Microscilla marina ATCC 23134: one gene and its partner. The main gene of each other region encodes a partner of the protein of the gene in region 2 in a complex. Links are inferred from orthologs where the notes say so. Each region holds a gene or a part of one and is shown on either strand. Other genes may lie near its edges. The genes, in order: uvrA and mfd.

Region 1 (14,950 bases), on a different replicon or contig from region 2:
GAAAGTAGCCACTAAAATTTATGGCGCCAAAGAGGTGAGTTTGGGCAAAAAAGCCCACACAATGCTTAAGCGTATCAAGAAGTTTGGCCTGGAGCATTTGCCTATATGCATTGCCAAAACCCAATATTCTTTCTCTGACGACGCCAAGGCTTTAGGGGTTCCCAAAGATTTTGTGTTTTCGGTAGAAGACATGGTCATCAATGCCGGGGCTGGTTTTATTGTGGTAATCGCGGGTAACATTATGCGTATGCCAGGCTTGCCCAAGGCACCACAGGCGCAAAATATTGACCTGGTAAATGGCGATATTGTAGGGTTGAGCTAAGGTTGGGTTGATACACAGTATTGACAGGGTGTTAGGTACACCCTGTTAACTTTGTTGTAGATTCAGTTCATAGATCGCTAAAAAATATGTAATATCTTTTTTTTCAGCGAGTTACGTGTTTATTAATTAAAAATATGTAGATGATTGTGGGCTATTCAAAATTTTATAAAACTGTGTAACAAAGGCAGTATTATGCGCTGTTTTGTTGTACCAGCCAACCAAACAACTAAGGAACCAAAAAATGAGCTACTTCAAAAAAATAGCATTGATTGTATGTATGGTGTGGAGCCTGGGGTGTCTTATGCAGTGTACTTCTACTCCCGAACAAACTGTAAAAAACAAGAACCCAGAGCCTCCAGCATCGTCGCGCAGGGTAGTAGCGCCCGATACCAGCCAATACAAGCTGAACCACCTGGAGGGCAGCGAGTATATCTGGGGCAAAAAACCTTGTACTGGGGTCAACCGCTCTACTTTTAGGGCAGTGTTGGTGTTTTTGCCCCAACAGGTAGTAAGGTATGTATACACCAATGTGACAGTGGGTGACGAAGGCAAAGGTTATGAAGAACAAAAAGTATGGAAGGGCACTTACCAGCGACAAGGAAGCGAACTTACTTTGCACTTTACCCAAATTACCCAGTGGCAAAAAGGCTTTGATGATGTCAATGCTCGCCAAACCCAACAAGAAAAAATAGATAAGAAACTTGCCTTCAAAGCCGTAATGTGCCACCAAAAACGTTCGGCGCTGCAAAACCTGTCAACTGCGCTTGACCCGGAAAAAGGGGGCAATTGGGTGAAAAAGTAAATGACATATTTAGCGGTCAATTGCTAAAGTATTTCTCCTTCAACTGGGCATCCAGTGTCTCGATGTATGCCTTGCCATAAGTACCATTTTCCATATCGCCATACAACCAATAAGGTAAGTCTTGTTTGATTTCTTTACACATACTTGCCCCTGCCAATGCTATAGCGGCTACGGTGTCTACATCGCCCGTATAAGCAATACAGTTTTTGAGCAAGTTGCTCATAGTATCGGCTTGGGCAATGGCAGTAATGGCTGCCCGTACGCTCATCCAGCCTTTAGAACGTACTTTGCCCGTCCATCTGCTTAGCCAATCGCCTTTTACGTTGGCTTTTAGGTAGGGGGCCAGGTCTTGCTTTTTACCACCTTCCCAAGCAAAAAAGTGTACAATCAGCGCTGACGCTTGGGCAGCATTGATTCCGTCTTTGGTACAATGAGTGATAGCAGCCTGTATTTCGGCTTTTTCGAGTACTTCTTGTTTGTCGGCAAGTAAGCCAATGACAGGTGCCCGCATTGCGGCTCCGCTTTTGTCGCTGGTAGGGTTGATGTGGGCGAGAAACTCTTCACCACCTCCCGTATTTTTTCTCAAAAAATGGTAAAAGCCTTCTGCGTAACCTTCTCTGGGGTCGCGCTTAAAAACCTCTACAAATCTATGGGCAATATTCAATGGAGTCCACGCATCGCCCGATAGCATCAGCTCGGCTATGGCAAGACTCATTTGGGTATCGTCAGTATACATTCCAGGCAAAGTGCCCGTATGTTTGGGGTGTTGGCGGTAGCTCAAATTGTTGTGGCGCACCACCTCTTGGCGGTCTACATATTCAAAGCCCGCCCCGTAAGCGTCGCCTATGGCAAGTTCTATGAGCATGAGGGTATTGTATTTTGTGATTGTGTAACGAAACCTTGGGCTTATTATACAAATTTGTTTAAGTCACCGCTACGCTTAAAGCTAAATCAGCTGGTGTGTCATTAATAAAAATGAAATAATCGTGTACGAAGTTTTAAAATCTTTGATATACAGGTATTTACGTATAAATCAAGGGGTGAATTCGTAGGGGCTACCCCTGTGGTTGCCCTAACGAAGAGCAAACATGAGCGTATAAAACGTCTTTTAAAACTAAAAATGACCTTATTTTTGCTCTCATTAATCTTACAAAATACTTATTACCAGTTAATTATAAGACTTCGTACAGCTCTAAAAATAAAATATGAATGCCGATAAAGCAAGAACAGAGTACATTAGACGAGTAAATTTTGTTTTAGATTTTATTGAGAAGAATCTTGAAGCAGATTTGTCACTTGAGTCTTTGTCAAAAAAAGCCTATTATTCCCCTTACCACTTTCATAGAGTTTTTTCGACAATTGTAGGAGAAAATCTGAATCAGTACGTCAATAGAAAACGAATAGAACGTATCGCCTCCATCTTATTGATACGTTCAGATACGCCTATCAAAGAACTTGCATATATCTACGGATTTAATAGCGAAAGTTCTTTTTCAAGAGCATTTAAAAAGTATTATGGCATTAGCCCAACAAGATTCAAATTAGAAGGAAAAAATACACTTCGCAAGATTGGTATAGAGTTTTTCACAACTGAGAAATACATTTGTAGCATTGATCATATTAAAAAATGGATTGAAATGAATGCACAAATTGTTATAACAGAACTACAAGAAATAAAGCTTGCTGGTGTGATGCATATCGGAGAATTTGACAAGGCTGGCAATATGTTTCAAAGGTTGATGGAATGGGGCGCTAAAAAAAGAGTATTGGCCACTTCGGATTTTAAAGCCATTACCATTTATCACGATAACCCCAACGTTACTCAAACCTCAAAATTGAGATTCAGCACGTGTATAACCATTAGTGAGGACATAAATGCAGATGGAGAGATTAGACCTATCAACTTAAAGAAAGGCATTTATGCTGTTGGTCATTTTGAAATTAAGGCAGACGAAATTCCAACAGCCTGGAAAAATATGTGCATCTGGGTCATTGAAAATGGTTATGAGTTTAGAGATGGCGACTATTTTGAAATGTATCATAATGACCACAAAACTCATCCCGATCAAAAATTCATATTAGACATTTGTATTCCACTCGAAAGAACAGGAAACCTAAAACTTGAGAGAAAAAACAGGGTAGATTTCTCAGATTACAAAGAACAAAACAATCGAGGTGAAAAACATTTAGATTACCATCAACTGATAGGTTACATGAAAGAGTTGAGAGGGTTTTTACATAAAGAATACGACGTTAATTTTAAATTTGGAAATATTTATCAAGGAAACCCTGATTTTTCTTATTTCTCATTCACAACTGAGGAGTTGAAAAAACAAAAACTGAAATTTGTTATTGTATTAAATCACCAAGATTTGTTTTTTTCGATTTGTTTATCTGGTCAAAACAAAAGTATCCGAAAAAAATACTGGGAAATATTTAAAGGCAGTGATTGGGACAAATATCATTTGGCAGAATCAATTAATGACAGTCTGTCAATTGTTGACCACACCATTGTGAAAGAACCCGATTTTAGTAATCGAAGGTGTTTAACGGAACAGATTGAAAAAGAATCATTCAAATTCATAAACGAGATTAAAGGCATACTTGAATCATAAAAAACGATCGCGGTATTTGCCAAATGCCCTTTTTAATGAAAAAACAAAAAAACGGTACATCAACCCAAACTGATGTACCGTTTTTTATTATTTGTACCTGTAGTTAAGAGGCTTCCTGTTGCTCCAGCCATTTCAAAATCGCTCGGTTTGTTTCTTCTGGAAGCTCTTGTTGAATCCAATGACCGCAATCCAGGCTAATAACTTCTACCTTAGGTACAAACTCAGGTAGTCTTTCAAACTTCGGAATCAAATCATGATTGCCATAGATCATGAGTGTGGGTTGTTGGATGACAGGGTCTACATCTGCCAATAATTGCCAGTTGCGGTCAAGGTTTCTGTACCAATTGATACTGCCTGTGAACCCCGAAGTTTCGAAGGCGGAGACGAAAACAGCCAGTTCACTGTTATTCATGATGGGCTCACCGAGCGGTGTTTTTGCTTTGGCAAGATTGATCATCTCCATGCCTGGCTGAGGAGCTCTGAGGGGTTTATTCTTCCGGTATAAGTTGCGAAGGAATTGAGACGTATTTTCTTCTAGTACAGCGTCTGCAATGCCTGGCTGTCGATTGAAGTGCACAAAGTAGTAGTCGTTGCCCAGTACATCTTCCATGAACTCGATCCAGGGTTTTTCTCCGCGCTCCTGGTAAGGCAAGCTCAGGTTGATCACTTTATTGACGCGGTTTGGATGCAATAAGGTCATTCCCCAAACAACCATTGCCCCCCAATCATGGCCAATAAATGTAGCCTCTTGGTATCCGTAGTGATCGAGAAGTGCCACAAGGTCACCAGTCAAGTGTTCTAGGTCATAATCGGTTACTTCGGTCGGACAGGATGAATTGCCATAACCCCGCTGGTTTGGAACGATGACCTGGTAACCTGCTGCAACAAGGGCGGGTACCTGATGACGCCAGGAAAAGGCATGCTCTGGCCAGCCATGACAGAGTACAATAGGCTTTCCTGCATTTTGTCGGCCTGCTTCAAAAACTTCGAGTGCTATACCGTTGACTGAAATAAGAGTGGGCTTGGGAAAGTTGATGGGGTGAAATGCCGAGTTTATTACGTTTGTCATTTGTACAAATTTTAAAGGTGAATCAATGCTGCAAACGTATACCTGGCGGGTGACAACCTTATGTCAAGGGTCAGCAAAAATTAATGGTATTGATCAAAATACTCTTGTAAGGTTAAGTTGTGAGGCTTAAAATTTTCTGATAGAACTTCCATTTTTTGAATTCTGTCTAACCGAAAAAAGCGAAATTCCTTACGTAAACGACACCAGGCAATCAAATACCAGTTTTCGCTATTCACTATGGCAAACGGCTCTATTAATCTGTTGGTTGTGCCTCCCTCTTTATTGATATATTGCATCCTGACCAGGTTGTAATTGGTAAGTGCATTTTGCAAATCTGACAAATTGTTGCTATTTCTTTCTTGCTCTAAGACTTCGTTAAACTGAGTTCTATTAGCCAATAAATTTGCTTTGTCCTTGAGATTATATCTTAAAATTGATTTTATTTTATCAATTGCTTCCGAATAATCCTTTACAAAGGAGGCATCCTTGTTTTTCAACACCAACTGTTCTGCAAGTATCAAGGCATTTGCTTGCTTTTCGGTAAACATAACGGGTGGTATTCTGTAACCCTCCATGAGTGTATACCCTTTCCCTTCTTCGGTCAAAATAGGGACGCCTGCTTTCTCCAATGCTTTTATATCCCGGTAGATGGTTCTTTTGCTCACTTGAAATTTTTGGGATAATTCAGAAGCAGTAACAACTCTCTTCGCCTGGAATTGAGTTAAGATAGCGGTTAAACGAGATAATCTATTTACTTCGTTATACTCCATTTTTTTTTGATTGTCGGACGTTTGCAACCTTTCCTGCTCTTTAGAAGCAATATACATTCTCTATACAAATTTGCAGCGCAAGCACAAACTGTTCATAATCATTGGGTTTAAGTTACCGCTGCGCTCAAACTTAAACCAGCGGTGACCTCACTTTGCACACCATAAAACCATATAGCAATAGAACTGCTATCACTCCCCCTTCATCTCCATCTTCAAATACTTACCCGTAAAACCTTTTTTCTTTTTGATGAGTTGTTCGGGGGTACCCTCAAAAATGATCTCACCACCTTTTTCGCCTCCATCGGGTCCCAGGTCTACCACGTGGTCAGCTACCTTGATTACATCCAGGTTGTGCTCGATAATGAGTACCGTGTTGCCTTTGTCTACCAGTTTTTGCAACACTTGCAGTAGGATGCGAATGTCTTCGAAGTGTAGCCCCGTGGTGGGTTCGTCCAAAATGTACAAGGTTTTACCCGTGTCGCGTTTCGAGAGTTCCTTGGCAAGTTTAATCCGTTGGGCTTCGCCGCCCGAAAGGGTAGTGGCTTGTTGCCCCAGGGTAATGTAGCCTAGCCCTACTTCTTGCAAAAAACTAATTTTACGCAAGATAGAAGGCTGATGTTCAAAAAAACCTACGGCTTGCTCTACGGTCATGTCCAGTATGTCGGCAATAGACTTGCTCTTGAAACGTATCTCTAGGGTTTCACGGTTGTAGCGTTTGCCTTTGCAGGTTTCACACTCGATGTATACATTGGGCAAAAAATCCATTTCTACCAACTTCATTCCTCCCCCTTGGCAAGTTTCACAGCGCCCACCCTTTACATTAAACGAAAAACGTCCTGGTTTATAGCCCCTTATCTTGGCTTCGGGCAATTGGGTAAACAAGTCGCGGATGTTGGAGAAAAATCCCACATAAGTGGCAGGGTTTGAGCGGGGCGTGCGTCCAATCGGCGATTGATCTACCTCTATTACTTTGTCTATGTGTTCAAGCCCTTCTATTTTTTTGTAGGCAAGGGGTTTGCGCTTGGCGCGGAAAAAGTGGGTATTGAGAATAGGGTAGAGGGTGTCGTGAATAAGGCTCGACTTGCCACTACCACTCACCCCGGTAATGCACACCATTTTGCCCAAAGGCAACTTAAGTGTCACATTTTTTAGGTTGTGCCCGGTGGCTCCCTTTAGCACCAATTGGTTGCCGTTGCCTTTGCGTCGTTTTTTGGGTACCTCAATGGTTTTGCGGTTGCTTAGGTAGTCTACCGTCATGCTTTGCTGCTGCATAATCTCTTGGGGCGTGCCTTGCGCCACCACCTTGCCCCCGTGAATACCTGCCCCTGGCCCTACGTCCAGAATATGGTCGGCTTCCATCATCATATCTTTGTCGTGCTCTACCACTATGATGGTATTGCCCAGGTCGCGTAGTTCTTGTAGTGACTGAATCAGTTTTACATTGTCGCGGGCGTGCAAGCCAATGCTTGGCTCGTCTAAAATATACAGGACACCTACCAACTGAGTACCTATTTGGGTAGCAAGTCTAATGCGTTGGGCTTCTCCTCCCGACAGGGTGCGCAATGAGCGGTTGAGGGTAAGGTAACCCAACCCAATATTGAGCAATAGACTTACCCGTTTTCTTATTTCTTTGAGTATTTCGTGGGCAATTTGGTTTTGCTTTTTGCTCAATCGCTCTTCCAGGTTTTCCAACCAGTCGCCCAGGTGGTTGATGTCCATTTCGCTGAGTTGAAAAATGTTATGGTCGTCTATTTTAAAATGCAATGACTCCTTTTTCAGGCGGGCACCCTCGCAAGTAGGGCAAGTGTTGATCTGGACAAAGTCTTTAGCCCAGCTTTGCAGCTTTTCGGTGCCCTCTTCATAATTCTTTTTCATGTACGTCTTGATGCCATCGAAGGTGGTCTCGTAGGTACGCTTGTATTTGGGCGAATACACTTTGAGGAGTTCATCCGAGCCATTCAAAATAACATCAAGCAGGTCTTGGGGGAGTTTTTCTATAGGAGTGCTCAGGCTCAGCTTGTGGTTTTTGAGCATTTTTTCCAATTGCTTAAACATCCACGTGTCACGGTATTCGCCCAAAGGCGCAATCCCTCCCCGGCTAATGCTCAGCGATTTGTCAGGCATCAGGGTTTCTTCGGTAAACTCTTCTATTACTCCCAAGCCCTTGCAGTCGGGGCAGTACCCATAAGGCGAATTAAACGAGAAGGCATTGGGGGCGGGTTCGTCATACGAAATACCCGAAGTAGGGCATACCAGGTTGCGCGAAAAATGAATGGGTTTGTCGTTGCTATCGTGGAGCTGTAGCATCAACGAACCTTTGCCTTCTTTTAGGGCAGTGGCCACCGATTGGGCAATGCGCATGCGTTGTTCTGCTTTGATGGCCAGTCGGTCGACTACTACTTCTATATCGTGAATTTTGTAACGGTCTACCTGCATTTTAGGCTCCAGGTCGAGCACTTTGCCATCTACCCTCACCTTGGCATAACCAGCCTTGCGTATTTGGACAAAAAGTTCGCGGTAATGCCCCTTCCGTCCTTTGACCACGGGAGCAAGCAATAATACCTTTTGTCCTTCAAATTTGGCAATGATTTGGTCTATGATCTGATCTTCTGACTGCTTGATCATTTTTTCACCCGTTACGTAAGAAAAAGCTTCTCCGGCGCGGGCAAACAGTAAACGCAAAAAGTCATAAATTTCGGTGGTAGTGCCCACTGTAGAGCGTGGGTTGCGTGACGTCGTTTTTTGTTCGATGGCAATGACCGGACTCAAGCCGTTGATCTTGTCTACATCGGGGCGTTCCATGTCGCCGATAAAAGAACGGGCATACGCCGAAAAACTCTCCATGTAGCGTCGTTGCCCTTCGGCGTAGATGGTATCGAAGGCAAGCGATGACTTACCACTGCCACTTACCCCGGTCACCACGATCAGTTCGTTGCGGGGAAAAGTAACATCTATGTCTTTGAGGTTGTGTTCGCGTGCGCCAAAAATCTCCAGGTTATCAGTATAACCAGTTGATAGGTCTTGAGCTTCGTTATTGGTAGTTGTCTCAGTATTAAGGGTGTCCATCTTATTTACAAGGCTTGGGGAGTTCCCGGTTTGTACAATTGCATTTTTAACCAACTACAAACTTACAGTTTTTTTGTCGATTGTGTACACATAAAATGAGTAATCCAACCGGATTGTTCATTTTTTTAGCAATTTTTATGTAGAAGGTGAATAGAGGCAAGTATTAGTCCGGAGTTGGTAGTCTAATAGTAATTACGAATGATTTAATTACGAATTACGAATTGGGCGAGGCCATTCGTAGTTTAGTCCGGAATCAGTTTGAGAATTACGAGTTAGTCAATTACGAATTGTTCAATTACGAACCGACCGAAGGGAGCTCTGCTTTAGCGAATTACGAATTGTTCAATTACGAATTACGAATGGGCGCAAGGCGATGCTATGGTCTACGGACTACTAACTCTGGACTAGACTTTACGAACCGACCGAAGGGAGCTCTGCTTTAGCTAATGAGCGCGACTACGGTCTACGGACTAAATTACGAATGGCTTCGCCTCATTCGTAATTCGTAATTCGTAATTCTCAAATTCCTAATGGGCACGAGGCGACTACGGTCTACCGACTCCCAACTCTGGACTAGACTTTACGAACCGACCGAAGGGAGCTCTGCGTAAGCTAATTACGAATTGGGCGAAGCCATTCATAAATTAGTCTGGAGTTGGTAGTCCGTAGACCATAGGGTCGCTTTGCGCCCATTCGTAATTTCCTCATTCGTAATTCGTAATTAATCAATTCGTAATTCACCCATTCGTAATTAAAAATCTATATCCAACAATCCAACCAATCAGTTACTATGTGAAACAGCAAACCCACCGCTACAATGCGGGTGCGGCGAGGCAGCAACAAGCAGCTATATACCACTATAGCTGTGTAAGAATGCAATGGGTGAAAACCCACGCTGCAACGGGTGGGGTCAAAAACAGGTGTAGCCAGCAGGTGGTCAAGATCTATCAACATAGTGGCAAGCAATATGCCCCATATACTGCGCCAGTCTAAGGTAGACCAGCGAGTGTGGGCAATGCCCCAGGCAATGAGGGCGGGTGCCAAAAAGTGTAAGCTATAGTGAACCAAGGGTTTAAGTAAAAACATTACAGTTTGTTTGGGGTTACCAGTATGCACTAATACGCAGTGATCATAGCTAAATTAATACTTAAATAGTTTGATGATAAAGTGTTTATAATAAGGTGTTTATGTTGTCTCAAGTTTAGCATAGCCCCAATGGACTTCCATCTACCGATTTGATAAACCGCTAAAAATCAACGTCCTATAAAATCGGTAAGTTGCTTGTAGAGCAGCCTCAAACTTGAAGCACCGATATGCCTCGGCATCTAAGGACTTGTCTCTAAAAGCTTGCGGCTGTAGAGGCTATCAACCAATGCTGTTTAAGCATTAAAAAAACAGATGCGTGAGCCATCTGTGACAGGCTAAAGCTAAAAGCTTTGTTAAGGAACCGAGCTCAGCGGAGCTACGCCAGCATTGGACCATCGACTTCCATCTACCGATTTGATAAACCGCTAAAAATCAGTATTCTATGAAATCGGTAAGTTGCTTGAAGAGCAGCCTCAAACTTGAAGCACCGATATGCATCGGCATCTAAGGACTTGTCGCTAAAAGCTTGCGGCTGTAGAAGCTATGGACAATCAATCCAGCCAACCATAAATGACCCGCGCAATGTTTTCATACCTGCCATCCTGGTTGTTAGAGAGTAAAATTACGCAGTTGTTTTGGTGCAAGTTGCGCAAGATAATGCTGCGAAACCCCCCACTGCTTCCCGAATGATACACCGTTTGTCCGTCTTTATCGATGTGCCAGCCAAATCCATAGTTTTTGCTGAACATATTATTGTAATATTTAGTAGGCGAAAAAGCTTCTTTGAGGGTCGTTCTTTTTACCAGTCGGTTGGTGCGCAGTGCCTGGTCCCACTTATACAAATCTGCCGCTGAAGCGTATATGCCACCATCGCCATAAATGCGGTTGAACAAGTGGTCATCATACAATTTTTTGTTGTTTCTGAAGCCATACACCCTGTAAGGTAACTTGTGTTGGTAGTCAAACACTTCGCTGTTGCGCATGTCGAGGCGATTGAAGATGCGTTCCTGAAGGTAGTTGGGGTACGATTGCCGCGACACCTTCTCTATGATCAACGCCAACAGTACATATCCGGTATTGGTATATAGCCAGCTTTCGCCACATTTAAAATAGGGTTTGGGTTGTTCATTGATCAACCAGAGCAAAATGTCGCGATTGGTGGGGTAGGTAAACTTGTATTTAGAGCGTAGCACTACCTGAGCAAAGTATTCGCCATAGTTGGGCAAGCCTGAAGTATGAGTGAGCAAGTGACGAATGGTAATATGAGGGTAGGGAAACCCTCGAAGGTGCTTGTCTACAGTATCGTTATACGAGAGTTTGCCCGCTTCTTTAAGCATCATGATGGCCATAGCAGTAAACTGTTTGCTTACCGAAGAAAGTCTGAAGCTAGACTGGCTCTTAAGCGGGGCTTGGTTTCTGAAGTCGGCATAACCGTAGCTTTTTTCCAAAATTTTGAGCCCATTGTGGTTAATCAGCACATTGCCGTTAAAGTTTCGGTTTTTGTGCAAGTAGTGAAGCAGTGAGTCTGCTCTTCCGGCTATTTCGCTCAGGTAAATCTTTTCAGTAGTGGGTGGGGTTTGGGGTGACTTGTCTGACTTACAGGCAGCGGGCAGGATCAGTGCAGAAAAAAGTACCATGTATAACCTGATGATGTTCATAAATTGAGGGTTGTATATACTTTGGGTGCCGTGGGTGGGTTGCCCCAAAAAACGCTTTAGGCAATCAGATATTTTGAGTGGCTAACAAAAACAACAAACAGCCATATATAAAAAGAATGCTGCCAAAAATTATTTTGGCAGCATCGCAATATTTTTAGAAATCAAACGAACCTGTGCAGAGGTTGCGTAAGTTTAGCAGTTGGCTTAGTTGGCTTTGCTGCTATCTGCCTGGGTAGAGTCGGCTTTGATTTGCTCAGTAGAGTCAACCGTGTTGGTTTCCTCGGTTTTAGCAGCTTTAGGCTTACCGTATAATTTGTCTTTTATTTTGTTTACTCTATCACCTGCGTCTTCAGGGGTAGGGTAAGTTTGTTTGGTTTGGCGTGCCTTGGCATCTTTTCCGTCACCGTATACTCTGTTGTTGTCGTAGTCTACTTTTTGGTCAGGCACCGATGACGACGCATTGTATTTGCCGTATCCGCAAGACACTAAAGAGAACATGAACGAGATAATAATTAAATGATAAATTTTTTTAGTAAAAGTCATTGTCATTCTGATTTTATGCAAACCACGTATTTATATAAGTATATCCAGGACTATGCCTGTGTAATTTCTATCAGGTTGTAGAGTGTTTTTGTTTGAAAATGCTCAAAAAACCCTCATTTACCTGCCTCCATATTTACAACATGTGGCGCAAAAGTAGCTAAATTTATTAAAACAAATCAAAAAAAAACTTCTTTATTTTTTGCTCCATATTGCCTTTAAACTGTAGCCTGTCCAGGCAGCAAATGCTCCTACCAAGCCTCCGATTACCCCAGTTACTATAAGCAACCAATCGCCGGAAGGCAAAGCAAAAAACTGTGCTATTTTGCCAGAGAGTAAGCCATCGTTTGCCTGGTTGATAAAGTATGCGCGCGCCACCCATACACAGGCAACCCCAAAAAAACCCGATAAAAATGCTTCGAGGTTAGACCGCCCCACCAGTACAGCAGCTACAAAAGCTACTACAGCTATCCACCACCAGGCAGCAAACAACGATTGGGTAATAAATACCAAAAGAGCAATAATAATAAAGAGCATATACTATATTTTTGTAAATATAATTTTTTTCGTGACAATGAAGGCAAATTTTATGGATGTTTTAGCCAGGCCAAAACTCCAGTATCGGCAGACACGTGTGCCCACTCGGCCACTTCAAACATAATCGAAGCAACGCCACAGTTAGGCAGGCCGGCTACCGACTGCCCCGTGAGGTATTCGGTGAGGTAACTAATGGTAGGATTGTGCCCTATCATTAGCACGTTTTGGTGTTGGGGGGCTGTTTTATTAATTGCGTCCAGCATTACCTCTAGCGTGGTTTCATAAATAGACGGATCAAATATGATGTTTTTAGTGGGATAATTCAATTTTTGAGCAAAAATTTCGGCAGTAGAGGTGGTTCTTTGGGCGTTGCTGGAGTACACCAGGTCAGGCACAAAACCCTGGGTATGGAGCAGTTCACTCATAGTGTAGGCTTGTTGGGTGCCACGTGGGGTCAATGGACGCTGATGATCGGTTTTGCCAGCAGCGTAGGCCACCGCTTCGGCGTGGCGTAAAAGTAAGAGGTTTTTTTTCATTGCGTTTTACTATTTGTGCAAAAAAACTAATTATTTAGCGTGATTTCAAATACTGAGCGCAAAGACCGCATTAAATATAACCAACAAGTAGGGGTAATTATGTAAGAATGAATGAATTACCCCCGCTTGTGGCAAGACTTAATGTGATGTGTCTCTAACAGCCCCTTGGCTAAATCACCCCTTTAGTACTTGGAATCTCAACCCCAGTAATTTGTTTGGCAGCCTTTACCGCACGGGCAAACGCCTTGAATATAGCCTCTATCATGTGGTGCTCGTTGTTGCCCTCACACCTTACGTGAATATTGCATTGGGCGTGGTCGCTGAGCGATTTAAAGAAATGTTCAAACATTTCGGTAGGCATACCACCCACTCGTTCGCGTTTAAACATAGGTTGCCACACCAACCAATTTCTCCCCGAAAAATCCAAGGCAACTTGTGCCAGGCATTCGTCCATCACCAGGTTAAAAAAACCATAGCGTTCAATGCCTTTTTTGTTGCCCAAGGCTATTTTAAAGGCTTCGCCCAAAGCAATGGCGACATCCTCTATAGTATGGTGTTCGTCTATGTGCAAGTCGCCCTTTACCTTTACGCTCAAATCAAGTTTGCCGTGGTGCGCCAATTGATCCAGCATGTGATCAAAAAAACCAATGCCCGTATCCATGGCTTTTTTGCCGCTCCCGTCCAGGTTGAGCGCTATAGCAATGTCAGTTTCTTTGGTAGCACGTTGCACAGTGGCAGTACGCCCTTGGGCAGCGCGGTTTGCCTCCGTCAAAAATACCGTAATTTTGTCCCAGTCAATGGTAGTAAGCACCACAGGCAAATCGTGTGCGGCTAGTGTTGGCTGCAGCAAAATTCCCTGGCAACCCAGGTTTTGAGCCAATTGCATATCGCTTAGGCGGTCGCCCAGCACAAACGAGTTGGCAAGGTCATAGGCAGGGTTATCAATGTATTTTGTCATTAGCCCGGTGCGCGGCTTGCGGGTAGGGGCATTCTCTTCCTCAAAAGTGCGGTCGATCAATATTTCATCAAACACAATTCCCTCTTGTTCCAGGGTTTTGAGCATTTTGTTGTGGGCTGGCCAGAAGGTATCTTCCGGAAAACTATCCGTACCCAGCCCGTCCTGATTGGTCACCATCACCAGCTCATAATCCAGCTCCTGGGCTATTTGATACATATTTCTGATTACCTTGGGATACATCTCTAGTTTTTCGAGCGAATCTACCTGATAATCAACCGGAGGCTCTACAATAAGCGTCCCGTCACGATCTATAAAAAGTACACGTTTTTTCATAATATTTTAGTTTAGAGTTGATAATTTCTACAGCCTAAAGCTATTAGCCTTTAGCTTTAGGCTAGTTTGCAAGCCTGTTGCCGATTTTATAAATCACTGATTATTAGTGGTTTATAAAATCGGTAGATAGAAGTCTGTGGTTCACTGTAGCCTTTAATTAGTCGCCATGGCTTTTGTTATATAAAGATCGCCCAAACTGTAAGCGTTCAAAACCTGTGTTTTGCTGCAATTAAAAATTAACAGGCTTGCAAACCTATAGGCTTGAGGCTACAAAAGCTCCCAACTCTTCAATAATTCAATGAAACGTTTATTTTCTGCCTCCGCACCCACCGATACCCGCAAACAACCCTCGCAAAGGGGTTGAGTAGAGCGGTTGCGTACAATCACCTGATGTTGCACCAGGTAATTGTACAATTCGTTGGGCTGTTGGGTACGAAACAAGATAAAATTAGTTTGAGAAGGAAATATTTTCTCGATAAAGTCAAACAAAGGCAGTTGCGTATACAACCACGCTCTTTGAGCTCGAATGCTTGCCACAAAAGCGTCTTTTTGGGCGACATTTTGTACTGCTTGCAGCCCCAACTCCTGTGTCACCCCGTTGAGGTTGTAAGGCGGCTTTACCTTATTAAGTAAATCAATGATCGGAGCGGAGGCAAAA
Region 2 (15,438 bases):
TACCTACTACAGGAAAGAAACGGAAACCAGGATAACGTAGATAGTTGGCTACGTAAGAGTCGTTATAGGCGAGTTCACTTGCCCAAACAGTAGTATCAGGAAGCAAAACCTGATCTCTGTATGTTTTTAGGTCAGTAAAACCGGGAGGGAGACGAGATGAGTTGTCTGGGTTTTCATAATATGCCATATATTCTAACCAGTGGATATTGGCCACTTCGGTTTGGTCCATAAAGAAAGACTGAATACTGGCGGTTCTTTCTACGTTATCGTGAGAAAACATAATATCTTCTTCAGAAGAACCAAGGGTGAAGCGCCCTCCTTCAATAAACACCATATTAGGAGCATCGGGTTGTCCCTCGTACTCTGATACTTTGAAGCTATACTCAGAGCCTTTTTCACCTGCTTCTACGTTATACTTTACTCCCGTTACCATACTCTTTTGGTTCTTCCGGTGAACGTTCTTACTGTTTTGTAAGCCTTTGGGTTCCCGGTTAAACAAAAAACAAGAGGTCAGCATCGTAGAGCAAACTGCAAACAGACAAAATTGCTTAAAGAGCTGCATTTTATTATTCATAACCTGTTTAAACTTAAATTTATTGATAGAAAATTTAAAGCGTATAAATACAAAAGTACACTTATTATGCCAAATTCAACGTATATCCTTTGGTGAAAGTTTTTGTATTTTTTGTTTTTTACTCCCCTTATCAACGCTATTTTATAGAGGATAGTATAGAGATCGCTTGCTGAATTGAATTTACCTCGGCAAATATAATAATTGGTTTTTGCTTATGTTCCTTTAAGCGTGTTTTTTGAGGGTTTTGCTGCAAATACCGGATGATTTTGCCAAAGGTATCAGACTTAAAATAGTCGTCATTTTCAGAGTTAAAATAGCCTTTCATTGCCCCATTTTTAAGCGTAAGTTTGGTCATCCCCAAACGTTCTGCTTCCCACCTTAGCTTGACAGTTTCTATCAAATCGTTTACCTCTGATGGTGGGTTGCCAAACCTGTCCTGAACCGAGATTTTAAACTTATTGAGCTCTTCTGTTTCTTTAATGTTATCAAGGGTAGTATACAAACTAAGCCTTTCAGTGATGTTTGTAACATAGTTTTCAGGAATTAAAATGGCCAAATCGGTTTCTATCACACAGTCCGTTTTGATTTCCTTGATAGCAAGTTCACTTTCAAATAACTCCCTAAATTTGGTTTCTTTAAGTTCTTGAATTGCCTCATCTAATACTTTGTGGTACATTTCAAACCCTAGGTCACTAATAAAACCGCTTTGCTCGGCACCTAACAAATTACCTGCGCCTCTGATATCCAAATCACGCATAGCAATTTTAAAACCATCGCCCAAGTCAGAGAACTCCTCCAAAGCTGACAACCTTCTACGTGACTCTACATTGAGTAAAGTAGACGCAGGCGCAAGCAGATAACAATAGGCTTTACGGTTAGAGCGCCCCACTCTTCCCCGCATTTGGTGCAAGTCGGCAAGCCCAAAGGTATGCGCCATGTCTATAATAATGGTGTTGGCGTTGGGTACATCCAGTCCGGCTTCTATAATATTGGTAGAAATTAACACATCATATTCGCCCTCGATGAATTTCATCATAGTTTTCTCTAGCTTAGGTCCCTCCATTTGCCCGTGAGCAACCCCCACGTGGGCATCAGGTACTAGCTTAAGTACATTATTGGCTATTGATATAATATCTTTGACTCTGTTATGTACAAAAAACACTTGTCCGCCTCGGCGTAGCTCAAAGCTGATGGCGTCTCGAATAACCTCATCGTTAAAGGTATGTTGTTCGGTAGTCACCGGTTGGCGGTTGAGCGGTGGGGTTTGGATAATAGACAAGTCACGGGCACCCATTAGTGAAAAATGTAGGGTACGGGGAATAGGCGTAGCCGTAAGTGTAAGTACATCTACATTTACTCGCATTTCTTTCAGGCGTTCTTTGGTTTTTACCCCAAATTTTTGCTCTTCATCTATCACCAGCAGCCCAAGGTCTTTAAACTGGACATCTTTATTTACAATACGATGAGTCCCAATCAAGATATCTACTTTGCCTTCGTTTACTTCTTTCAGGGTTGCTTTGATTTGCTTACTGGTTTTAAAACGGTTGATATACTCTATATTACAGGGGAATTTTTCCAGTCGGTTTTTAAAGGTTTTGTAATGTTGCAGGGCGAGAATGGTAGTAGGTACCAATATTGCCACCTGTTTGCCATCATATACTGCCTTAAACGCTGCTCGAATAGCCACTTCGGTTTTACCAAAACCAACATCACCACAAACCAAACGATCCATAGGACTATTTTGCTCCATGTCAGCTTTCACATCAGCGGTGGCTTTTGCCTGGTCGGGGGTATCTTCATATATAAAAGAAGACTCCAGCTCTGCCTGGAGGAAGCTGTCTTGACTAAAAGCAAAACCTGGGGCAGATTTACGTTTGGCATATAGTTCTATCAAATCTTCGGCAATGTCGAGAACTCGTTTTTTTACCCGTTTCTTCTTGGTTTCCCATTCAGGCGAACCTAGCTTGTGTACTTTTGGAGGAGCAGAATCTTTGCCTGAGTATTTGCTGATTTTATGCAATGAGTGAATACTCACGTATAGTAGGTCATCGTCGCGGTATACCAGGCGAACCGCCTCTTGTACTTTGCCATTGGCTTCTACCTTTTCAAGCCCGGCAAACCTGCCTACTCCATAGTCTACATGGGTCACATAGTCACCAGGGTTAAGTGCCTTAAGCGCCTTCATAGTGAGTGCCTTTGACTTGGAGTGACGTTTGCCTGCCCTATACCTATGAAAACGTTCGAAAATCTGGTGATCAGTATAACACACAAAACGGTTGACATGATCCACAAAACCTTCGCGAAGGGATACTCCCAGGGCTTCAAAACTTATATTTGGGTCAAGCTCGTCAAATATTACGTGAAGGCGTTCTACTTGGCGCAACGAGTCGGCAGCAATAAAGTTAGCGTAGCCTTGACTTTGCCGCTCTTTGAGGTCGTCAATGAGGAGCGCAAAGTCTTTATTAAACGAAGGTTGGGGCTTTGCCTCTTGTACCAGGCGTTTGTCTGACTTAAAGTGAAACCGCTTACCAAATTCAACTGTGGTAAACTCTAGTAGCTTTTCCTCGAAAGAGGCCTGTGTTTCAAACAGCACGTCAGGGTCATTGATGACTTGAGTATTGCCGCTTTTTTCCAGAATCTCTTTAAAATTGTTTGCCACTTTCGTGAAACTCTTTCGGATAACATCCATTGTAGCATCATAGTCCTTGAGCCATACCTTGGTATTGTTGGGCACAAAGTTGAGAAACGACTCACGAACTTCTTGCACCAATTTGGTTTGCACATTGGGAATAATGGCTATTTGGCTTACCTGCTCTATAGAAAGCTGGCTCTCAGGGTCAAACAAACGAATACTTTCCAGCTCATCGTCAAAAAACTCAAGACGGTAAGGATAGTCGTTTGAGTAAGAAAAAATATCGACAATCCCCCCCCGGATAGAAAACTGTCCAGCTTCGTATACAAAATCGGTTTTATCAAAATCGTAAGTATGTAGTATTTCGGCAAGAAACTCAATGTCTACTTTTTCGCCTACTTCGGCGGTAAATGTATTTTCCAGTAAAGACCGTTTATTGATTACTTTTTCGACTAAAGCGCTGGGGTAGGTTACTATCATAAACCCCTCCTGATTGGTGGGGTTTTCTTCATTGGCTTTGCCAGCATCAATACTTACTACCTGAGGGTTGCTTATTTGTTGGTTGATGCGGTTGAGTACCTCGGCACGCTCCAGTATATTGGCATTTTCGACCTCCATAAATTTGTAAGGGCGTTTGTAAGAAGAAGGAAAAAACCAAATATTTTTTTTGCCCAGTAGGTTTTGCAAGTCATTGTAAAAATACAGGGCTTCGTCTCGGTCGTGCAGTACCAAAATATGATTAATACGTTGGTTTGCCTCAGTATGAATTTTATAGGTGGCACTTGCCATTACTGAGTCCAGGCTTCCTACCAGTCCCTTGACCTGAACACGTTCGGGGGTGCTGGAGCTGAGGTATTGGGCGAGCATTTGGGTGAGGCTGTCTTTAGTATAGTGGTCTACAAAATCCCTGATCTTCATAAGTATCTGTTGAGGTGCTATTAAAGTTTTGCAAATATACACAAGCTATGAGGGTAAATGCAAAATCAATGTGAGAGTATGAATTCCATTGCTCAGGCTAAAAAATATTTTTAACCCTGGAGACACCACTTTAAACTACTTTGATGGCAAAAAGTTAAACTTATAATTGTACTTTAATGCAAAATTAATAGCGTTGCCAATGTATGATCAAAAAACCATTCATGTTTTTCAAAAGCTCTATGAGACCTTAAGCTCTCATCCTGATGCTTATGTAGGCACTCTTACCAAAGTAAATACTGTTGGCACTTTGCGTACTGGTATTATTCTGTCGCCTACCTTTGAGTATTTATACAAAAACTACGCTTGGGGCTTTCATCTGATTGTTCATAACATAGCCTTTGTTGCTGTTGAGCGTTTGGAGAGGTATCAAGAAGGTTTACATTTAGAAGCAGGGCAGTTTGTCTTTGCTCACCTCAATGACGACCCTATCATTGCGCACACTCATCATAACGAAATTTTTGCGTCTATAGAAGCCCGCAAGCCTCTAGCAATTGCTCCCACCTTGCGCCATTTTTTCTTACTTTGTATTGAACTCATCAATGTGTCGCTCCAGTATCCTTTGCCTGATGATGAAGACGAAGAGAAAAACGATGAGTTAATCAAGGATCATTTTTTAGCAAATGCTGCCTCTCTTGTGTCTAAAGAGTACTTAGGCCACCTTGAGCATTTTCTGTATTTTTGATATTCTTTGGCTCACCCATCATATTTGTGAAACAAAGTATGCAAGAACGTACTACTGCCTTAGGTTGGCAAAAAGTTAAACCCATTTTTCTTTTAAATACTTATACCTGGTTCTACCAATGGGCAAGCTGGTACCATCTGTCAAGACTAATTCATACTTGCTTCCTTGATAAATACAAATATCTTTGGCTTCGTTCATTTGGGCAAGGTACGACTTATGGATACGCTCAAAGCTTGGGGGTAATAAATGATGTAATTTGTCTAATGCCTTGTCGTGCAATACTTTTTCGCCATTTTTAAGAAACACCTCAGAGTAATTGCCTGCACCTTGTACATACATTACCTCCTCTATAGGTACCAAACGGATACGCCCACTGTGTTTGATGGCTAAAAATTTTAAATGATTTGCCTGTGCTAGTTGCAAACGATCGAAGGCTTTTTGTAGCCTGTCCCGGTTAAACGGTTTGGGGACAAAGTCAAGTACCCCGTACTCGAAGGCTTCTATAGCACGCTCTTGATAGGCTGAAATAACAATGGTATGAAATGATTCTGCCACCAGGTGAGTGAGTAGGTCAAAACCATTTTTGCCATTCAGGTTTAGGTCAAGTAATAATAAGTCTACCAAGTTGATTTTTAGGTATTGTTGTGCCGCATCAAGCGATGAAAACTCATGGATTTGGGTGATTTGTCCAACAAGGATGTCTTTGAGGTGTTTTTTGATTAACTGTAAAATGGGAAACTCGTCTTCTACGATTACTATTTTCATTTGTCTGGCTATTTTTTTAGGTGAATGACATCTTGCCAACCATTTGGGGTATTTTCTGAATAAAACTCCCACCGCCCCGAAAAACTTTCGTCTAACCTGGCTTTGATGTAACGGTGCCCAGTGCCATTTGTGCCTGTAGTGGTGATTTCGTTTTTACTTTGACGATGTTTGGAAGTAAAGACATAAGTAATGCCTTGGGCGTGCAATTGTTGCTTAAGCATAAAAACCAACCCTCCTGCATGAGCATCGCTGTGGGTGATGCCGTTTTCGAGCAGCGTATGAAAAATAGCAGGAGGAATCATTACATCCTCTTTTTCATACTGTACTTCCAGGGTATAAACTGTATTTTTGCGGTAACGCATTACAGCAATATGTGCTTGGCATAAAGCAATCTCTTGCGATAAAGTAATGAGTTTTTCAGAAGCGATCTGAAGCAAAATTTTCAGCTCATCTGCCAGGGCTTCTATCAGTTTTACACTGGTAGCAGGTTCGGCTTCTATCCAACCAATGACAGAAGTAAGGGTGTTCATCAGAAAATGAGGTTGTAACTGTTTTTTAAGCAGTTCTATCTCTAATCTACTTGATCGAAGCAAGGCATTTTTTTCGGTTTGCTGTTGGGCTTTGAGTTGAATACTCAAGGAAATTAACATAAAAACAATCAGTCCAAAAAAGCCCAGAAACAAGGTCAAATCGTAGTAGTTGAGACTAATAAAACACGCAAGGATGCCACTAAAGGCTTCTAAGCTCCCCCTTTGCTTTTGCCACATAGCCCTTATAATAATGAGCAAAGCAATGAACAGTGCCGATATGTACATATAAAAAACACCTTCTGGGTTGAAGTTGAGCTGGTGCATGCTTACCAGCAACAAGGTAAGCACCAGTAAAATGAGGGGTTGTCGGGGTGGTTGAAAACGTAAGAGAAAAAATAAAACAATGAGGTAACTAATGGCATAACTTAAGGCGTCAATAATCATTAAGCGAGTAAGGTGCCAGGGGTAGGGGTATTGGTAAATTGGTTTGCTATGTTCAAACAAGGTTAATAAACAAAAACAGAGGCTTAACATGCCAAACACCAGCAAAGACGCTTGCCGATAGGCAATGAGGTAAAGTAGCAAGTAATAAATAGCAATGGTAAAAAAACTGCCTGCTAAAATGTACAAGATAGCGGTAAAAATAAGCGGACGCTGAGTGAGTTGATCATAAGTGCCCACCAGTAACAAACGAAAGCTGTTGGCAGATGAGCGGTGGTAGTTTGACAACTGAAACAATACCTGATGTTTGCCTTGGGTAGTCAAAGCACGGGGAATAATCACCGTATTATTCATTTTTCCGGGTACTTCACTGGTTTTACTATCACCCACAACGCCATTTGTTTCAATGAGTTGCCCGTCCCAATAGAGTTTATAAGAAGCTTGCAAAACTACTAACATGCCCAGATGCTTGTCAGAAGCATTGGCTAAATCTACTTCTCCTCTGAGTAGGTATGTTCCGCTTTTTTGGTGAAAATTAATTTTTTGTTGCCAAGGCGATGCTTCATTAATGCTCTTGAGTTCCAGACGTTTTATCGGGGTTACATCTTGGCCATATAGCAGGTCAAATACATAAAAGTTTTGTGCAGAAGTAACCGACCATATTGTGAGCCCTACCAATGCCAACGAAAAGGCTAACAATGCCCATACATTGCTTTTGAATTGTGTTTTAAACATTATTTTATATAAAAATATACAATGTTCAATTTAGTAGATTATAGCAGAACATGCATAGCAGTTTGTCCAGTTATATAGCCATTGGTCACAGAGACTTTCGCTTGTGAGGTAGCACAGCTTATTTTTGAGTAAACGTAAGTACATAATGCAAAAATTATCATTGTTTTTTTGTGGAATACTCACTGTGCTATGGGCAAGTTTGGCAATCAGGGCTTATTGGCAACAACAAACCCAACAACTACCTGTATTACTGGTGTTGTTTGTGGCAAGTCTGATGCTCACGTTTGGCATTCGTTTGTACTACAGTAATCGTATTCGCTAAAAATGGCTTACCATTTATACATAAACCATATATTCATGAAAACAATTCAAGTCATTACATTCCTTATTTTATCGGCTTTGGCTTGCCAGGCCCAAACTACACCTCCCACCATACCCAGTGCAAAAGGAGTATGGAAGGTGGTACTCAAAGAGCCTAGAGAGCTGGTGAAAAAATTGCGCATTTACCCCAAAGGAAAAAACTGGAAAGCCCAGTTAGGTACGAAAAACATTCCGGTAAAATATCGCCATGGGAAGTTTACCATTCGTTGGAAAAAAGCAAAGTTTGATGGGGAGTTTGCCAGAGATGCGCAAAACCCTCAACAAAAAATAATCAAAGGCTTTTGGCGGCAGTATGGTTATGTAGCCCCGGTAGAGCTACACCCCAAAAATAGTGGCTGGGAAGGAGTGCGTGAAGTTCAGTTGAAGCGATTGACCTTTTACTTAGTCATTCGCCCAAAAAAAGGCGGTAATTTTAAGGGATTTATTCATAACCCCGAACGAAACCAAGGCATTTTTATCCGAATACGTGAGATTGTACAAAAACAAAGGCAAGTACTCATTTATGGCAGAGATACTACCAAGCCTATGTTTAAGGGAATGCTGGCAAAAGATGGCAAAACTTTGCATGTGAAGTTTCGAGTGCATGGAATGACAGGCAAAGTGTTACACAAAGTAGATACTAAAAAGGACATATTGGTGCGTCCTCGTGTGGGGCAAAAAACCTATGCCTATCAAACTCCTCCCCAATTGCATGATGGTTGGCAAACTGCTTCGTTGGAAAAGCAAGGAGCAGACATGGGCAAAATTAAGGCGCTCATGGAAAAAATTCTGACTCAAAAATATATCTACCTGCATAGCATACTTATTATGCAAAACAATAAGCTCTTGTTAGAAGAATATTTTTACGGACACCACCGCGACCAGTACCACGACACCCGATCGGCAGGTAAAAGTTTGGCATCAACGATGGTAGGCTTGGCGCTTGATCAAGGTTTATTGAGCAATGTAGACCAAAAAATACTCACGTTTTTTCCTGAATATAAAGGTTCAATCAAACATGTAGGCGACCGCAAAAAACGTATTCGAATCCGCGACCTGATGTCTATGTCATCAGGGCTTGCCTGCAACGACGACAACTACGAATCGCCAGGGCACGAAGACCGCATGCAAGAGCAAAACGCCCAGCCTGATTGGGTGAAGTTTACACTTGACTTGCCTATGAAACGTGAACCAGGTAAAAAAGCCGTGTACTGTACAGGAGGGGTGAATTTGCTGGGGCAAATAGTCTCTAATGTATCGCGCAAACCCAGTTATGAGTTTTTACAAACCTATTTGTTTGAACCATTGGGTATTAAAAAATATACCATGAACATGACTCCTATGGGCAACGGCTACCTGGGAGGAGGCATTCATATGCGTCCCCGTGACCTTGCCAAGTTTGGTCAATTGTTTGCGAATAAAGGGGTGTGGAAAGGCAAACGGGTTATTTCGGAAAAATGGGTACAGCAAGCTACCCAAGGCAAAGCTACCATGCACAATGCAAGCTATAAAAACTATGGATATAATTGGTGGATTCATCGTTTTGAAGTAGAGGGTGAAAAATTTCGCTGCTTTTATGCCGCAGGCAATGGTGGACAACTCATTTTTGTGGTTCCAAAACTTGACTTGGTTACGGTAATTAATGCGGGTAATTATGGACAAGGACGTTTGTGGTTGAAATACCGCGACGAGATTATGCCTCGTTATGTGATTCCGGCATTGATGAAGGCAAAACGATGAATTAATCCGAGGCTTTTTTTGGCAAAGATGGGCTGTATTATATATCTTTTTTACACCTTTGCTAATATTTAAATACACATGAACCAAAGCATTAGAGAACGTATCACTGCTTTAGGTGGTACGTTTCATTTTCAGGGCAAAACTCTACAAGACAACATTCAAAGTATTCATTTTCCTGTGCCACTCATTATCAAGGATTTTTATTCTTTTTGTGATGAATTGGAAAAGTTCAAAACTACAAACAAGCAATTGTTTGAACACCATCAGGCACTATTTTTTAAAAATGCAGTACAGCATTTTTACTCACCTGCCAATACTTGTTACACAAATATTCGTTTTGAGCATACCCTTTTTACTCCTTTTACCAAAGGAACCAAAGACTACGAGGAGTGGGATATTGAAGAAGCAGAAGTGAGGGTGTTTATTGACGATGCGGTGCTGGAGTTTATGTTTATTGGCAATACAGATGGTTTCCCTAATCATTATTTTATCTGTTTGTCTGACAAAAGCCCCCATAACCCCATGGTGTATAGTACAGATCATGAAACTTATTTTTGGGAGATAAAAAAGGAAGGTACTTTGGAAGAGTTTTTTCAAAAGTTTTTGACCCCTTCAGAGTTTTTAGAGGTAATCAAGCAAGTAGATAATCCCAATATTTACTTTCTGGAAAAATAGTTGTTATTTATAACTAGTTGAAAATGAGTATGCTATGAATTATTAGCTACCTGTGAACCGAACCCATAGCAGCTTGCTGTGACGAGTTGTAATTAAACAGGGTTTGCCTTATGCCGACATCCCGCTTGCGGGGCATTGGTATCTAAGGACTTGCGACTTGTCGCTTAAGGCTTGCCCCTGTCAGGGTTTCTAAGATTAAAAAAATTAAATATGTGTGATTTACCCGTTTTCAAATACAACCCTGACCCGGTAAGGTTAGGGGTAATCAAAAAAGAGAGAACACATTGCCCCGTGTGTCAGCAAGAGCGAGCCTATGTTTATACAGGCCCTTTTTACACTACAGCACAAGTCAGAGGCATTTGTCCTTGGTGTATTAAAGATGGAAGTGCAGCCCAAAGGTTTCAAGGTACTTTGCAAGACTATTTAGCGATAGAAGGAATATCGCCTGACCCGTCTACTCCCCATACTATTAACTATGCCTCAGATGTAATAGATGAGCTACTGGAAAGAACCCCTGGATACAGAGGGTGGCAACAAGAAGTCTGGCTTAGCCACTGCAACGAACCTTGTGCCATCATTGATTATGTAGGTTGGAAAGAAATTGCTCACCTTCAGGAAGAATTAATGCCAGATTTAAGCGACATTCAAAGCAGGTGGAATATATCTCAGACAGAATTACAAGGTTTATTAACAAAGCCTGGAGATATTCAAGGATACCTGTTTCGCTGTGTCAAATGTAATAAACATAGGCTAACTATAGATGCCAATTAGGGCATAACTTACCCAACACCTTTTAGCTCCTCAACTTTTTTTATAAAATGTAACCTGCCTGACACTTTACTTCATTGTAATTCGCTATTTTTATATAAAACATAAAACTATTGATGAACAATGACTCAAAAATTAACCCTTTATAATTGGTTGCTGCTTTTTGTAAGCACGCTTTTTTTGCCTGGTTGTGTAGGCGAAGACGTAAAAGAAGACAGCATCAAATCTATTGAGATTACTGCCAGTAAAACTGCTTTACTTGCCAACCAAACCAGTCAGGTGACCGCCATATTGCAAAATCCTTTTGATGATAAATTTGAAGGTGAAGTGGCTTGGACAAACACCAACTCTGAAGTGGCTACCATTGATGCCAACGGAACAGTGACCGCAACAGGGGCGGGGCAAACTAAAATAACCGCCGTAAAGGAGGGGGTAACCAGTAATGAATTAATTATTACCGTGGTGAATAGCCTGACTGCTGTAGCGATGGTAAATATTACGGCACCCGCCAACAATGTAGCTGTGGGTAACACCTTACAGTTAACTGCCACTGCTCAAAATATCAATGGTGCCAACCTTACCGTAGCTAACTATACCTGGAGTAGTAACGATCCCTCCATTGCCACTGTAGACGCTAACGGTGTAGTGACGGGAGTAACGAATGGTTCTGTGATGATTACTGCCACAACTAATGGTGTCAACAGCCAAAACTTTGAACTGACTGTAGGTACAGGAAGCGAGCTCAATGGTGAGTTTAGCGGGCTTGGCAACTACAATGTGTCGGGTAGGGTAACACTTAAAATAGCCGCTAACAACACCTTGGAGATTGTGTTAGCCAGTAACTTTTCCTCGTCAGCAGGTCCAGGCTTACATGTATATCTAAGCAATAGTACTACTGGAGGGTTAGAAGTTGCCCCACTTCGTAAAACCTCTGGAGGCGATACTTATCAGGTTTCTGGAGTTACCCTTGACCAATATAAATACGTGTTGGTGTATTGCAAGCCTTTCGGTGTGACTTTTGGCGCTGCTGAGCTCAAATAAATTGTTGTTTATCCATTCTATAGTAAACTACTCATGAACAAGATATATTTATTATTTTTATTAACTCTGGGTATCGCTGTAGGTGCTCAGGCACAAACCACTTCTGAGTCACGAGCGACCAATACTGTTAGCCCTTTACTCAATGATGTTTGGATAGCCCCCAAAGGACATGGGTATGTGCAGTTGAGCCAAACAGCCATTTATGCCCAACAGTTTTACTCAGCTGAAGGCACTACCACAGACATGACCACTGCGGGGTTTTATTCTACAGAGCTAAGTGGTAGGTTGGGTTTGGGTAGTCACCTGGAAATAAGCCTACAGGCTCCTTTGTTTGTAAGAGCTACCCGCAATGCAGTGCGTTTTCGGAGTAGCCAGAGAGTACAAACAGGCGATCAGGTAAGTACAATTGGCGACATGACCGTGGGTGTAAAATATGGACTGATCAATCGCAAGTCGTTTGTATTAAGCGGCAGTTTGTTATTAGGTGTACCCACAGGTACGGTTCAAGGCGGAGAGTCTCAGTTATTACAAACGGGTGACGGCGAGTTTAACCAAATCATTGGTCTTGATATAGGCTACAAAATCTCCTCTTTTTATGTCACTGGTGGGGTGGGTTTTAATAACCGTACCAATAGTTTTTCGGATGAAATACGTGCCAATGCTGGAGTAGCCTGGGCATACAACCGGTTTTTGGCAATGGTACAAGCAAATATGGTACATTCGCTCAATAATGGGGCAGCTTCTGCCACTCCTGAAAATATTTTTTCTAACAATGTACGCTATGTTACCATTACCCCTAAGCTTGCTTTTGCAATTACCCAAAAGCTCTCTTTCAATGCCAGTGTAGGAGGCATTGTGTCAGGACAAAACATGTTGAAAGCACCAGTGTATAATACAGGAATTTTGTTCCAGTTTTAGTAATGTTACTACACGATTAGAGTAAGTTGATCACAAAAGCCCTGGCACATTGTCAGGGCTTTTTATTTTACTTTCAATAATACTTTTCGCAAAGCTTAACCCCTGGTATTGATTCTCGTAAACTTCTCTAAATCAATACATCTATTTTACTTACCCATATTATATGACACAACACTACAGAACTATTCTTGGCTTTTTTTTCTTGTGCCTGGCTGGGCAAGGCTATGCTCAGATAAACCTCGACAGTAGCCGAAGGTTTTTTAAGGCTAAACCACCCGACTGGAAAATAGGAACCCAACTGCAGGTAGGTGTACATACGTTGGGGGTACAAGCAATTAATCAAGAGCTACAGACTGAAGGTTACCGCGCGTTTGCCCCTATAGATCTGCACGTTGGGTTTACTTTTTCGCTGGTGTATCGCAAGCACCTGTTTGGCTTGGGTGGTTACGGCCATCGTGCGCACAATGGGGATAACTTTTACCTGAGTCAATACAACTTTGGAGGCAACTACCAATACTTGGTGTTGAAAAAGAAAAGCCTGGAGTTTTTTTTCACTGCAGCAGCGCATATTTCAATACTTGAGTTAAGGGCTATCCAACCCAACCCTGCCATTTTCCCTTACAGTTTACTATATACCGTTCCGGTAAAAACTTCGCTTGGTGTAGGGGTAGATAAATGTACTGGATTCAAGGGTTTGTTTGGACGTAGCCCCAGGCTAGATGTGCGTGTAGGGCTTAGAACTGGCTATGCCCTGCCTTTTAACAACCAATGGAGCGAAAATTTTAATACCAGTCGACCCATAGATGATGTACCTATGGTAAACGCCTCAGGCTACTTTTACCTTAAATTTGTGGTTACATCACTTATTCCATTGGGGAGTTAACACTATTTCGAGTAATTTTATTGCTGAACAGGGTGGCTGAGTAGCTACCCTATTTTACCTCATTGTATACACTAATGATTAGCAACCTCAACGATAGTTTTAACTTAGTTTCTAAACTTACCTTGCCCCGTGCCTGGAACGCTGCTAAAGTAGTAGGTAGTTTTTATCTCTCTAAACTTACTAAAAAGCCTCGCCACACCGGGTTGCCCATCAGCATTGCCTTTGAGCCCACTACTTCATGCAACTTACGTTGCCCGGAGTGCCCCAGTGGTTTACGCAATTTTACCCGCCCTACTGGTATGCTACAAGAAGAAGTATTCAAGCAAACCATTGATGAGTTACAAAAAACCTTGCTTTACCTCACTTTCTATTTTCAAGGAGAACCCTATCTTCACCCCCAGTTCTTAGATTTGGTTCAATACGCTTCGGACAAAGGTATTTACACGGCTACGTCTACCAATGCTCACTACCTCAACGATAAAAATGCCCGCAAAACGATAGAGTCAGGGTTAGATCGCCTCATTATCTCGATTGATGGCACCACACAAGATACCTACCAGTCGTATCGTATAGGCGGCAAGCTCGATAAAGTATTGGAAGGTACCCGCAACCTGATACGTTGGAAAAAGCAGCTTAAATCAAAGACACCCCATGTGGTTTTTCAGTTTTTGGTAGTAAAACCCAACCAACACCAAATAGCCGAAGTAAAACAACTTGCCAAAGAGATTGGGGTAGACAAAGTGGGGCTCAAAACTGCGCAGATTTATGACTATGCTCAAGGTTCGCCCCTGATACCTACCATTGACAAATACTCACGTTATGAGCGGCAAGGTGATGGTACTTATAAAATAAAAAATAAATTGATCAATCACTGTTGGAAAATGTGGCACTCTTGTGTAATTACCTGGGATGGATTGGTAGTGCCATGCTGTTTTGACAAAGATGCTCATTATAGACTAGGCGATGTTCAGAAACAAAGTTTCAAAGAGTTGTGGCAAGGCAAAAAATACCAGCAATTCAGGCAAACCCTCATCAAGTCGCGCAGTCAAATAGAAATGTGTAAAAACTGTACTGAGGGCACTAAGGTCTGGGGATAAAAGTAACCCCCAAGCTACAAGTACGCCTCATTAAATGTTTGTGGTTAACCAAATGGGCTGTTGTTGAAAGAATGCGTATGGCCAAGGAAAAAACATAGAAAATTTTCAAGTCTCATTGCTGAAAATCACTCAAAACCAGTATTTTGTCGACGATTTGAGCTACTTAATCCAATACATTGATTTACTTAAGGGCTAAGTCACGTAAAATCAATCATCTAAATCTAAACAATTACAAAATACCCGAAATTTATGTCAGAATTTAAACAAGCTCTTCAAAACTTTTTTAACTCTATTTCTATTGGAGTAGGCGATTGGGGTCTGAAGCTTATTGGTGGACTTGCCGCCCTCATTATTGGGTTCTGGATCATTCGTATGGTGCTCAAAGCAGTATCCCGCGTATTTGACGCCAGCAAAATTGACAAGACACTTCGCCCGTTTTTGCTTACTTTGTTGGGTTTTTCCCTTAAGGCATTATTGTTCATCTCTATTGCGGGCATTGTAGGTATTCCTACTGCCTCGTTTGCTGCCTTGATAGCAGGTGTAGGTATTGCCATTGGTGCAGCATTTAACGGCTCTTTAGGGCATTTGGCCTCTGGGGTTATGCTACTTATCTTTCGCC

Evidence for each region.
Region 1: the proteins of mfd (region 2) and uvrA are in contact, whole or in part, in a crystal structure (PDB 4DFC), measured with the Escherichia coli proteins. The link is inferred for Microscilla marina ATCC 23134 from one-to-one orthologs.

What each region holds. Positions count from the first base shown.
Region 1 is NZ_AAWS01000018.1:64,680-79,629, forward strand. The notes cover bases 5,568-9,018. They hold uvrA (excinuclease ABC subunit UvrA), read right to left. Parts: upstream 8,645-9,018; coding sequence 5,768-8,644; downstream 5,568-5,767. Other genes in these bases: M23134_RS17890 (helix-turn-helix transcriptional regulator), read right to left, coding at 5,568-5,578. In the rest of the region: M23134_RS17865 (formate--tetrahydrofolate ligase), read left to right, coding at 1-322; M23134_RS17870 (hypothetical protein), read left to right, coding at 564-1,124; M23134_RS17875 (ADP-ribosylglycohydrolase family protein), read right to left, coding at 1,141-1,989; M23134_RS38400 (AraC family transcriptional regulator), read left to right, coding at 2,330-3,739; M23134_RS17885 (alpha/beta fold hydrolase), read right to left, coding at 3,843-4,808; more of M23134_RS17890, read right to left, coding at 4,889-5,567; M23134_RS17900 (DUF6122 family protein), read right to left, coding at 9,404-9,730; M23134_RS17905 (serine hydrolase domain-containing protein), read right to left, coding at 10,282-11,388; M23134_RS17910 (hypothetical protein), read right to left, coding at 11,593-11,931; M23134_RS17915 (hypothetical protein), read right to left, coding at 12,124-12,465; M23134_RS17920 (SixA phosphatase family protein), read right to left, coding at 12,516-13,001; bifunctional histidinol-phosphatase/imidazoleglycerol-phosphate dehydratase HisB, read right to left, coding at 13,171-14,292; hisC (histidinol-phosphate transaminase), read right to left, coding at 14,560-14,950. UniProt on the Escherichia coli protein: The UvrABC repair system catalyzes the recognition and processing of DNA lesions. UvrA is an ATPase and a DNA-binding protein. A damage recognition complex composed of 2 UvrA and 2 UvrB subunits scans DNA for abnormalities.
Region 2 is NZ_AAWS01000028.1:38,048-53,485, forward strand. Bases 511-4,449 are described here. They hold mfd (transcription-repair coupling factor), read right to left. Parts: upstream 4,125-4,449; coding sequence 711-4,124; downstream 511-710. Other genes in these bases: gldJ (gliding motility lipoprotein GldJ), read right to left, coding at 511-574; M23134_RS22890 (hypothetical protein), read left to right, coding at 4,324-4,449. Outside these bases: more of gldJ, read right to left, coding at 1-510; more of M23134_RS22890, read left to right, coding at 4,450-4,866; M23134_RS22895 (LytR/AlgR family response regulator transcription factor), read right to left, coding at 4,942-5,631; M23134_RS22900 (histidine kinase), read right to left, coding at 5,640-7,337; M23134_RS41310 (hypothetical protein), read left to right, coding at 7,483-7,659; M23134_RS22905 (serine hydrolase domain-containing protein), read left to right, coding at 7,695-9,437; M23134_RS38730 (hypothetical protein), read left to right, coding at 9,516-10,112; M23134_RS22915 (CbrC family protein), read left to right, coding at 10,323-10,883; M23134_RS38735 (DM13 domain-containing protein), read left to right, coding at 11,004-11,921; M23134_RS22925 (transporter), read left to right, coding at 11,955-12,839; M23134_RS22930 (hypothetical protein), read left to right, coding at 13,003-13,722; M23134_RS22935 (SPASM domain-containing protein), read left to right, coding at 13,797-14,819; M23134_RS22940 (mechanosensitive ion channel family protein), read left to right, coding at 15,069-15,438. UniProt on the Escherichia coli protein: Couples transcription and DNA repair by recognizing RNA polymerase (RNAP) stalled at DNA lesions. Mediates ATP-dependent release of RNAP and its truncated transcript from the DNA, and recruitment of nucleotide excision repair machinery to the damaged site.